DNA from 4 places in the Rhodovulum sulfidophilum DSM 1374 genome. Region 2 is predicted to be linked to each of the others. Evidence: riboswitches for the same ligand, from Rfam matches in the RefSeq annotation. Region 2 holds a riboswitch; each other region holds the start of a gene.
The links. A riboswitch is a leader RNA that binds a small molecule or an ion and turns the genes downstream of it on or off. The one in region 2 is predicted to bind cobalamin.
Positions count from the first base shown of each region.

Region 1: another riboswitch for cobalamin. It lies ahead of nrdH (glutaredoxin-like protein NrdH); the one in region 2 lies ahead of A6W98_RS07810 (ribonucleoside triphosphate reductase).
Region 3: another riboswitch for cobalamin. It lies ahead of A6W98_RS19565 (5-methyltetrahydropteroyltriglutamate--homocysteine S-methyltransferase); the one in region 2 lies ahead of A6W98_RS07810 (ribonucleoside triphosphate reductase).
Region 4: another riboswitch for cobalamin. It lies ahead of A6W98_RS09935 (DUF4198 domain-containing protein); the one in region 2 lies ahead of A6W98_RS07810 (ribonucleoside triphosphate reductase).

Region 1 covers NZ_CP015418.1:68,061-70,252, forward strand. The annotation lists gene nrdE (class 1b ribonucleoside-diphosphate reductase subunit alpha) at 1-354, opposite strand, end outside; gene nrdI (class Ib ribonucleoside-diphosphate reductase assembly flavoprotein NrdI) at 339-749, opposite strand; gene nrdH (glutaredoxin-like protein NrdH) at 755-976, opposite strand; cobalamin riboswitch at 1,084-1,271, opposite strand; cobalamin riboswitch at 1,389-1,586, shown strand; gene A6W98_RS00290 (aromatic ring-hydroxylating oxygenase subunit alpha) at 1,700-2,192, shown strand, end outside.
Region 2 covers NZ_CP015418.1:1,643,925-1,646,116, forward strand. The annotation lists partial or broken gene A6W98_RS07810 (ribonucleoside triphosphate reductase) at 1-1,153, opposite strand, end outside; cobalamin riboswitch at 1,246-1,439, opposite strand; gene dgt (dGTP triphosphohydrolase) at 1,668-2,192, shown strand, end outside.
Region 3 covers NZ_CP015419.1:98,488-100,679, forward strand. The annotation lists gene A6W98_RS19560 (Fur family transcriptional regulator) at 180-605, shown strand; cobalamin riboswitch at 700-897, shown strand; gene A6W98_RS19565 (5-methyltetrahydropteroyltriglutamate--homocysteine S-methyltransferase) at 1,028-2,161, shown strand.
Region 4 covers NZ_CP015418.1:2,097,930-2,100,121, forward strand. The annotation lists gene cobO (cob(I)yrinic acid a,c-diamide adenosyltransferase) at 1-485, opposite strand, end outside; cobalamin riboswitch at 663-877, shown strand; gene A6W98_RS09935 (DUF4198 domain-containing protein) at 1,018-1,812, shown strand; gene cbiM (cobalt transporter CbiM) at 1,823-2,192, shown strand, end outside.

The DNA of each region.
Region 1 (2,192 bases), 1.6 Mb from region 2:
CTTCAGCGTGTAGCTGGTGTAGTATTTGAAGGCCCCGAGGAAGGTCGGAAAGCGGAACTTCCTGGCATAGGCCGCGTCCCAGATCCGATGCAGGAAGGCGCGCGGATACTGGTCAAGCACGTCGGCCTCGTAATACCCCTCGTCCACGAGATAGCCGAGCTTCTCGTCGAGCGAGTGGAAGAAGACCGTGTTCCGGTTGACGTGCTGCAGGAAATACTGCCGCGCGGCCATGCGGTCGGCCTCGAAACGGATGGTCCCGTCCTCGTCATAGAGGTTCAACATCGCGTTCAGCGCGTGGTAGTCGAGCGTGCTGTCGGGCTTTGCCGGTTTTGCGTCGGTTACACGGTCAAGCATTCCATCTCCCAGAATTTGTCCAACCCATCGCGAACGCGGGCGATATCGGTATCGGTGCCGGCAAGCTCGAAACGGTAGAGCACCGGCACCCTGCACTTGCGCGAGATGACCTCGCCGGACAGCGCATAGGTGGTGCCGAAATTGCGGTTGCCGCTGGCGATCACGCCCCGCAGGAGCGCGCGCCGTGCGGGGTCGTTGAGAAAGCGGATTACCTGTTTCGGCACCGCGCCGCGCCCTTCGCCATCGGCATAGGTCGGGCAGATCAGCGCGAAGGGCGTATCGGGGCGGGGCAGATCGTCGCCCGAGATCGGGATCCGCACCGCAGGCAGGCCCAGCCGCTCGACGAAGCGCGCCGTGTTGCCCGAGCGTGAGGAAAAATAGACGAGCCCCGCCATGGCGCTCAGGCCAGCCGGCCGATCAGGTCGGGACGGAAGCCCGCCCAGTGATCCTTGCCCGCGACCACGACCGGCAACTGCCGGTAGCCCAGTTCCGAGACATGGGCGAAAGCCTTGTCGTCCTCGGTCAGGTCGATCAGCTCGTAGGGAAGGCCGCGGGCCTCGAGCGCGCGGGTGGTGGCCGTACATTGCACGCAGGCCGGCTTGGAATAGACGATGATGGACATTGCTGGTCCCCTTTCATTGTTCTTCAGGCAAGGGACACAGCCTGGCGTGACGAATGGTGTCGTCTGCCAATCTCGCATGTGCGCCCCGAGGCCCTCCGCCTTCGGTCGTCATCTTTTGCGCTCTGGCAGGTTTCCTGGCTTGCGGGTCGTTGCTCGGCCGGCCTTCCCGGGACGCATCCCAGTGGCGTGTCAGCGTCGCTCGCCGCTTACAGTTGCGGGGGCAGTGCCGGATTTGCACCGGCTTCCCTCTTGGCCCTTGACGCGAGTCGCGGGCACCAAAGCATCTGCATATTGAGGGGCTGCGACGATTGGTGTCAATATATAGGTATTGGTTTCGCCAAAGAACGCCCTTGGGCGTGGCGCTTTCCAGCTCGACGAAGTCGTTTTCGTGTAAGCTGCGGGAGGCCGGCTTGGTAAACAGAAAGGGCAAGGTGCCGCTGGTGACAGCGGAGAATTGGGAAGCCGGTGCAATTCCGGCACTGCCCCCGCAACGGTAACGGCGCGAAGGGCATGGCGAAAACCACTGGGGCGACATGCTCCGGGAAGGCGTCATGCCTGGCCAGAAGGCCATGCCCGAAGTCCGGAAACCAGCCTTGCATGAGACGTCAACCGCGGGTGGCGGTGCAGACGCCCGTGTGGGGGTGGCCGGACGCCATCCCTCCCGGCACTGCCCGTCCTCCGCCCCAGCATTCGACCCGCGGGGCGCGGGCAGGAACACCGCAGATGAAACACGATCTTCCGCGTCTTCTGGCCGAACGCAAACCGGGCTATGCGCTCGAGCGGCCCTTCTACACCGATCCCGCCATTTTCGAGGCGGATCTGGAGACCATCTGGTATCGCGACTGGCTCTTCGCGATCCCGGCCTGCGAGCTTGAAAAGCCGGGATCTTTCGTCACGCACAAGGTTGGCGCCTACCGCGTGATCCTCGTGCGCGGTCAGGACGGGACGATCCGCGCCTTCCACAATTCCTGCCGCCATCGCGGCTCGATCATCTGCAAGGGCGCGAAGGGCAACCTGCCGAAGCTCGTCTGCCCCTATCACCAATGGACCTACGAGCTTGACGGCCGGCTCCTCTGGGCGCGGGACATGGGCCCCGATTTCGACGCCTCGGCGCATGGGCTGAAACCGGTTCACTGTCGTGAACTGGAGGGCCTCGTCTACATCTGCCTTGCCGATGCCGCCCCCGATTTCGATGCCTTCGCCGATCTCGCCCGGC
Region 2 (2,192 bases):
AGCACATCGACCGGACCATATGCGGCTCAAGCTCGGAATTCACGAAGTTCTGGAAATAGGGCAGCCCGTATTTCGCCGTCATCTCGAAGAGATAACCGGCATTTTCGCTCTCCCACGGAAAATCGGGAGTGATGTTGTAGGTCGGGATCGGGAAGGTGAAGACCCGACCCTTGGCATCGCCCGCGGTCATCACCTCCATATAGGCGCGGTTGATCATGTCCATCTCGGACTGCAACGCGCCATAGGCGAAATCGGCCTCGCGCCCGCCGATCACCGGCACCTGGTCCTTCAGGTCATCCGGGCAGGTCCAGTCGAAGGTCAGGTTGGTGAAGGGCGTCTGGGTGCCCCAGCGCGAGGGCACGTTGAGATTGTAGATGAATTCCTGCATCGCCTGACGGACGGCGGCGTAATCCAGCCCGTCGATCCGCACATAGGGCGCCAGATAGGTGTCGAACGAGCTGAAAGCCTGGGCGCCCGCCCATTCGTTCTGCAGAGTGCCGAGGAAATTGACGATCTGGCCGAGCGCGCTGGTCAGGTGCATCGGCGGACCGGATTCGATGCTGCCGGGCACCCCGTTCAGCCCCTCGCGCAACAGCGTCCTCAGCGACCAGCCCGCGCAATAGCCCGCGAACATGTCGAGATCGTGGATATGGATGTCGCCGTCGCGATGCGCCTGGCCGACTTCCGGCGGGTAGATATGGCTCAGCCAGTAATTCGCCGTCACCTTGCCCGAGGTGTTCAGGATCATGCCGCCCAGCGAATAGCCCTGATTGGCATTGGCATTCACCCGCCAGTCCGAGCGGTCGAGATATTCGTTGATCGAGCTTTCGACATCGACCAGCACCTGCCGGTCCTCGCGCAGCCGCGCATGCTGGGCGCGATAGACGGCGTAGGCGCGCACCGTCGCGATCCGGTTGGCGCCGATCAGGGCCTGTTCGACGGCATCCTGGATTTCCTCGATATCGGGCGTGCCATCCGCGTGGCGGAAGCTCAGCACCCGCACCACCTGGGCGGTGAGATGGGCGGCCTCCTCGGCGCCGAATTCGCCGGTGGCCTCGCCCGCACGGGCGATGGCCCGGGCGATCCGGCCGGCGTCGAAGGGAACGATCTGGCCGTCGCGGTTGGCGACGGAACGGGGCGAGGGGGCGGTCATGGCGGTTCGCTTTCGGTTCTGGTCAGGGGCGGCACGCAGGGAGGCACGCGGACCCGCCGGTCCGACGCACGCACCCGAGCCCACCGCTCGCGGTCGTTCGGTCCGCTCTGGCAGGTCTCCTGACTTCGCGGCTCGGACGCCCTGGCCCTCCTTCCCGGCGTCTTGCGCCAGTGGATCAAGGGGCCGCGGCTTGCCGCTGACAGTTGCGGGGGCAGTGCCGGACTCTCACCGGCTTCCCTCTTCGCCCACGGCGCAAACCGCGGGAACCAAAGCAACAGTATATTGATGTTTGCGGGGGCGTATTGTCAACATGTAGCGGGTGCGACCTTCGCGCACCCCCCGGGCCCTGTCATCGGGCCGGGTCACTGACAGTCGCGCGGCAATGCGGGATACGGGTCTCTTTGCCGGGGTCCTCGCACCGCCATCCCGGCTCTGGTGGGCGGGGTAGGCGATCGGCGCTGTCGCCGCAAGCTGAAGCCGCTATGCTGGCGCCGATCTGCCGGAGGGGAAAGCGATGGAACATATGGAATGGCAAGGGCTTCTGACGAAGGCTCGGCACGAGCAGCGCGAGCCTGCCCCGGATGAGGCCGAAACGCGCGCGGCGCGCGATAGGCGGCGTCCGGCGTTTCTGGCCGATCTCGACCGGGTGATCTTCTCGCAGCCGTTCCGGCGCCTGGCCAACAAGACCCAGGTGCATCCGCTTTACGAGAACGACCACCTGCATCACCGGATGATCCACAGCCTCGAGACCAGCAGCGTGGGCCGCTCGCTTGGGTTCGAGGTCGGGCAGGCGCTGGCCGCGAAGAGCATCCTGCTCGACGGCGCCGGGCACGACCTGTCCTATATCCTGCAGGCGGCCTGTGCCGCCCATGACATCGGCAACCCGCCCTTCGGCCATGCGGGCGAGGATGCGATTTCGGAATGGTTCGAGATGCGAAAGCCCTTCGGTGCGGATCTGAGTGAGGGCCAGCGCCGCGAGTTCGAGCATTTCGAGGGCAATGCCCAGGGCTTTCGGATCCTGACCCGGCTGGAGATGTCC
Region 3 (2,192 bases), on a different replicon from region 2:
ATAGAGACCTCGCGAGAGGGCTGAACCCCGCGGCGCGCCTCTCGGGCCGTCGGACAAGACAGGGCAGGCTGTCGTCAAGACGGATGACCTTGACAGGCGTTCGTGCTATGGGATCGCTTCAGCCCGACCGGCCCGCTCCGATGTCGGGCACGCGACATCACGGACGGAGCGGACGCCCCATGACCAAAGCCAATCACGAGTCCCTGCTCGACATCTGTCGGCGGCACGGTCTGCGCATCACCGGGCAACGCCGGGTCATCCTCGAGGTGCTGGACGCGTCCGGGGATCATCCCGATGTCGAGGAACTGCACCGCCGGGTTGCCGCCATCGAGCCGGGGATCAACATCGCCACCGTCTACCGGACGATGAACAAGCTTGCCGAGAAGGGGCTGATCGAACGCCACATGTTCGAGGACGGACGCCTGCGCTACGAACCCGCGCCCGAACAGCATCACGACCATTTCATCAATCTCGAGACCGGCGAGGTGGTCGAATTCAGGTCCGACGAGATCGAGCGGCTTCAGGAAGAGATCGCCCGCAAGCACGGCTTCGAGATCGTCAGCCACAAGCTGGAACTCTATGTCAGGGCGCGCAAACCCCGCTGACCGGGCGGTCGCAGGGGCCGACCCTGCAGCTACCTCATTATTATCATGAAAACTTCTGACAGCGGGACGCATTGACAGTCGCGCGCCGCTCTCGCATCTCTGGCGCCGTTCAGGTGCCGGATCGATGTCCGGTTAAAAGGGAATCCGGGAAGGCCCGTCGGCCGGATCCGGAACTGCCCCCGCAACTGTAGGCGGACAGCCTGCCCGACATGCCACTGGCCGATCGCGCCGGGAAGGCCGGGCAAGGCGCTCATCCGCGAGTCAGGAAACCTGCCTGAACCGATCACCTGTTCCGGCCGCGTGGGGCGTGTCGGGAGCGGCTTTCCGCAAGGGTGGCACCGCCGCTCCGCGACGCGCGTCGTGGGGTTTCGTTTCCAGTTCCGGCGCGCGCCGAGCGCGGGCCGTTCGAAAGGCATGTCACGATGACGACCGAAGATACCTCCTCCTCCCTCCGCCCTGCGCTTCCCCGGGCAGATCATGTCGGCTCGCTGTTGCGTCCGCAGGCGATTGCCGGGGCCAGGATGCAGGGCCTGAAAGGCGCCGAGCTCCGCGCCGTCGAGGACCGCGAAATCGCCGCCCTGGTCGCGATGCAGAAGGAGGCCGGGCTCCGGGTCTTCACCGATGGCGAGGCTCGCCGCCAGTTCTGGCATTACGATTTCATGGGGATGCTGACCGGGCTGGACATGAAGCCCTCGACCCGCAGCCTGCCGTTCCAGACAAAGCACAAGACCCCGCCCATCGAGGCGCATCTGACCGGGCCGCTGAATTTCCCCGCCGATCACCCGATGCTGCGGCATTTCACCTATGTCAGGGATCTGGTGGCGCCGGGCGAGGGCATCGCCAAGATCTCGATCCCCGGCCCGTCGGCCTGCCATTACCGGATGGTTCCCGAGAATATCGAGCACAAGCCCTATCTGGATCAGGAGCTGATGTTCCATGACATCGCCGCGACCTACCGCAAGGCGGTGCACGCCTTCTACAAGGCCGGTTGCCGCTATCTGCAGCTGGACGACATCTTCTTCGCCTATCTCGGCGACGAGAAACAGCGCGAGGAGCGCCGCGCCATGGGCCAGGATCCCGACGAGCTGGTACGCAAATATGCCTGGATGCTGGAAGAGGCGATCAAGGATCGCCCGGCCGACATGGTGATCGGGATGCATATGTGCCGCGGCAATTTCCGGTCGTCGCATGTGGCCGAAGGCGGCTATCACGGCGCGGCCGATGCGATCTTCAACACCACCTCGGTCGACATCTACCTGATGGAATACGACACCGAGCGCGCCGGGGGGCTGGAACCTCTGGCCAGTCTGCCGAAGGGCCGCAAGCGGGTCATGCCCGGCTTCATCACCACCAAGACCGGCAAGCTGGAATCGCTGGACTGGATCAGGGCGAAATATGACGAGGCATCGAAATATGTCGATATCGACCAGCTCGGGGTCGCGCCCCAATGCGGGTTCGCCTCGACCGAGCACGGCAACGAGATCACCGAGGACGACCAGAAGCGCAAGCTGGAACTGGTGGTGAAGACCGCAGAGGCGATCTGGGGCGAAAGCTGAGGCAAGAGGCTGGCGGGGCGGCGCGTGAAGG
Region 4 (2,192 bases), 450 kb from region 2:
TTGTCGGCCTGCAGGAAGGCCACCACCTCGGCCGGGTCGAGATAGCCGTAGCGCAGCGCGATGTTGATCTCGTCCAGCAGCACCATCCGGATCTCGGGGTCGCGGATCAGCTCCTTCGCCTTCTCCCAGCCCTTTTCGGCGGCGGCGATGTCGCGGGCGCGGTCCTGGGTTTCCCAGGTGAAGCCCTCGCCCATGGCGTGGAACTGGCAGAGATCGCCGAAATGCGAGGTCAGCAGCCGCCGCTCGCCGGTATCCCAGGCACCCTTGACGAACTGGACGACGGCGCAGGGCATCTGGTGGGCGATGCAGCGCAGGATCATCCCGAAGCCCGAGGAGGACTTGCCCTTGCCGGTGCCGGTATGCACCAGGATCAGCCCCTTCTCGTCGCTCTTGCCGGCCATGATCTTGTCGCGGGCGGCCTTCTTCTTGGCCATCTTGGCGGCGTGGCGGGCATCGTCGTCGGAGACGGGGTCGCGGGCGGTCATGGGCTCTTTCCCTCGCTTTGGATGTCCCGGCGGAGCTAGGGCGGCGCAGGGCGGGCGTCAAATCCGAACCACGGCCCCCATACGGATCGGGGTCGTGACGTAACGGACCTGCGCCCGGGCGGCGCTGCGGCGGCCGGGCGCAGGAGTGGCCGGATTGACAAGGCGGGCGGCGCTTGCGATGACGGATCCGTGACCGGTTCGCCCGGGCCCCGATGGCCCGGACGTGAAAAGGGAACGCGGTGCGCCCGTCCTGAAGGACGCGCTATTCCGCGGCTGCCCCCGCAACTGTAAGCGGCGAGCGCGGCTGAGAGTGCCACTGGGGATGTCCCCCGGGAAGGCCAGCCAAGCGACGACCCGCGAGCCAGGAGACCTGCCGGCCGCCCGCCTCCCCCCGCATGGGGGCGGTTTCCACCGGACGCCGGGGTGCGCGTCTGGCCCGGATCGGCCGCAATCCGGCCGCTTCCGAGCCTCTCATCCCGTTCGTCCTTTCACCCGCGGCCTGTCCGGCCGCCCATGTTGAAAGGCAACGACCTTGATCTTCCACGGCAATCTCGTGACCGCCGCGCTCGCCCTGACCCTCGTTCCCGGGGTTGCGGCGGCGCATTTCCAGCTGGCCTATACCGAGGAAAGCCTCATCGACGCGCCCGGCGATGTGCCGGTCAAGCTGATCTTCTGGCATCCGCAGGAAAGCGGCCCGGTCATGGATATGGGCGAGCCGCTGGAATTCTACGCCATCCATCGCGGCGAGCGGATCGATCTCAAACCGACGCTCAGCCAGACGGTCTTTCACGGCCCGCTGAACGAGGCGGTGGCCTGGGATGGCAGCCTGCCGGTCAAGCGGATGGGCGATTACGTTCTGGTGACGGTGCCTGCCCCCTATTACGAAGAGTCCGAGGACATCTTCATCCAGCAGATCACCAAGACCTATGTGAACCGCGGCCAGATGCCGACCGACTGGGACGGCCCGCAGGGGCTCAAGGCCGAGATCCTGCCGCTGGTCAAACCCTATAACGTGATCGCGGGCTCGACCTTCACCGGGCGGGTGCTGTCGGAGGGGGCGCCGGTCGCGGGCGCCGAGATCGAGATCGAATACATGGCGGCCGAGCCCGACATGGAGACGGATGCGCCCAAACCCGCCATTGCCGGGCCGATGCCGGGCGGCGCGATCGTCGCGGTTTCCGACGAGAACGGCTATTTCACCTTCGGCGTGCCGAAGGCGGGCTATTGGGGCTTTGCCGCGCTGGGGGTCGGGCCCGATACCGAATACGAGGGCAAGGAGCTCAGCCAGGATGCGGTCCTCTGGATCCGCGCCTTCGATCTGAAATAGGGACGGACCCATGCATATCGTGGACGGGGCGCTGGCGGCGCCCGTTGTGATCGGCGGCGCGGTGCTGGCTGCGGGGGGCCTGGCGCGCGGCCTGCGCGACCTGACGCTGGAAAAGATCCCCGCTGCCGGGATGCTCTCGGCCAGCTTCTTCGTGGCCTCGCTGATCCATGTGCCCATCGGCCCGTCCTCGGTGCACCTGATCCTGAACGGTCTGGCCGGGCTGGTGCTCGGCTGGGCCGCCTTTCCGGCGCTGTTCGTGGGGCTTCTGCTGCAGGCCGTCTTCTTCGGCTTCGGCGGGCTGACGGTCTTGGGGGTCAATACGCTCGACATCGCCTTGCCCGCGGTGATCGTGCATTACATCTGCCGCCACGGGATCGCGA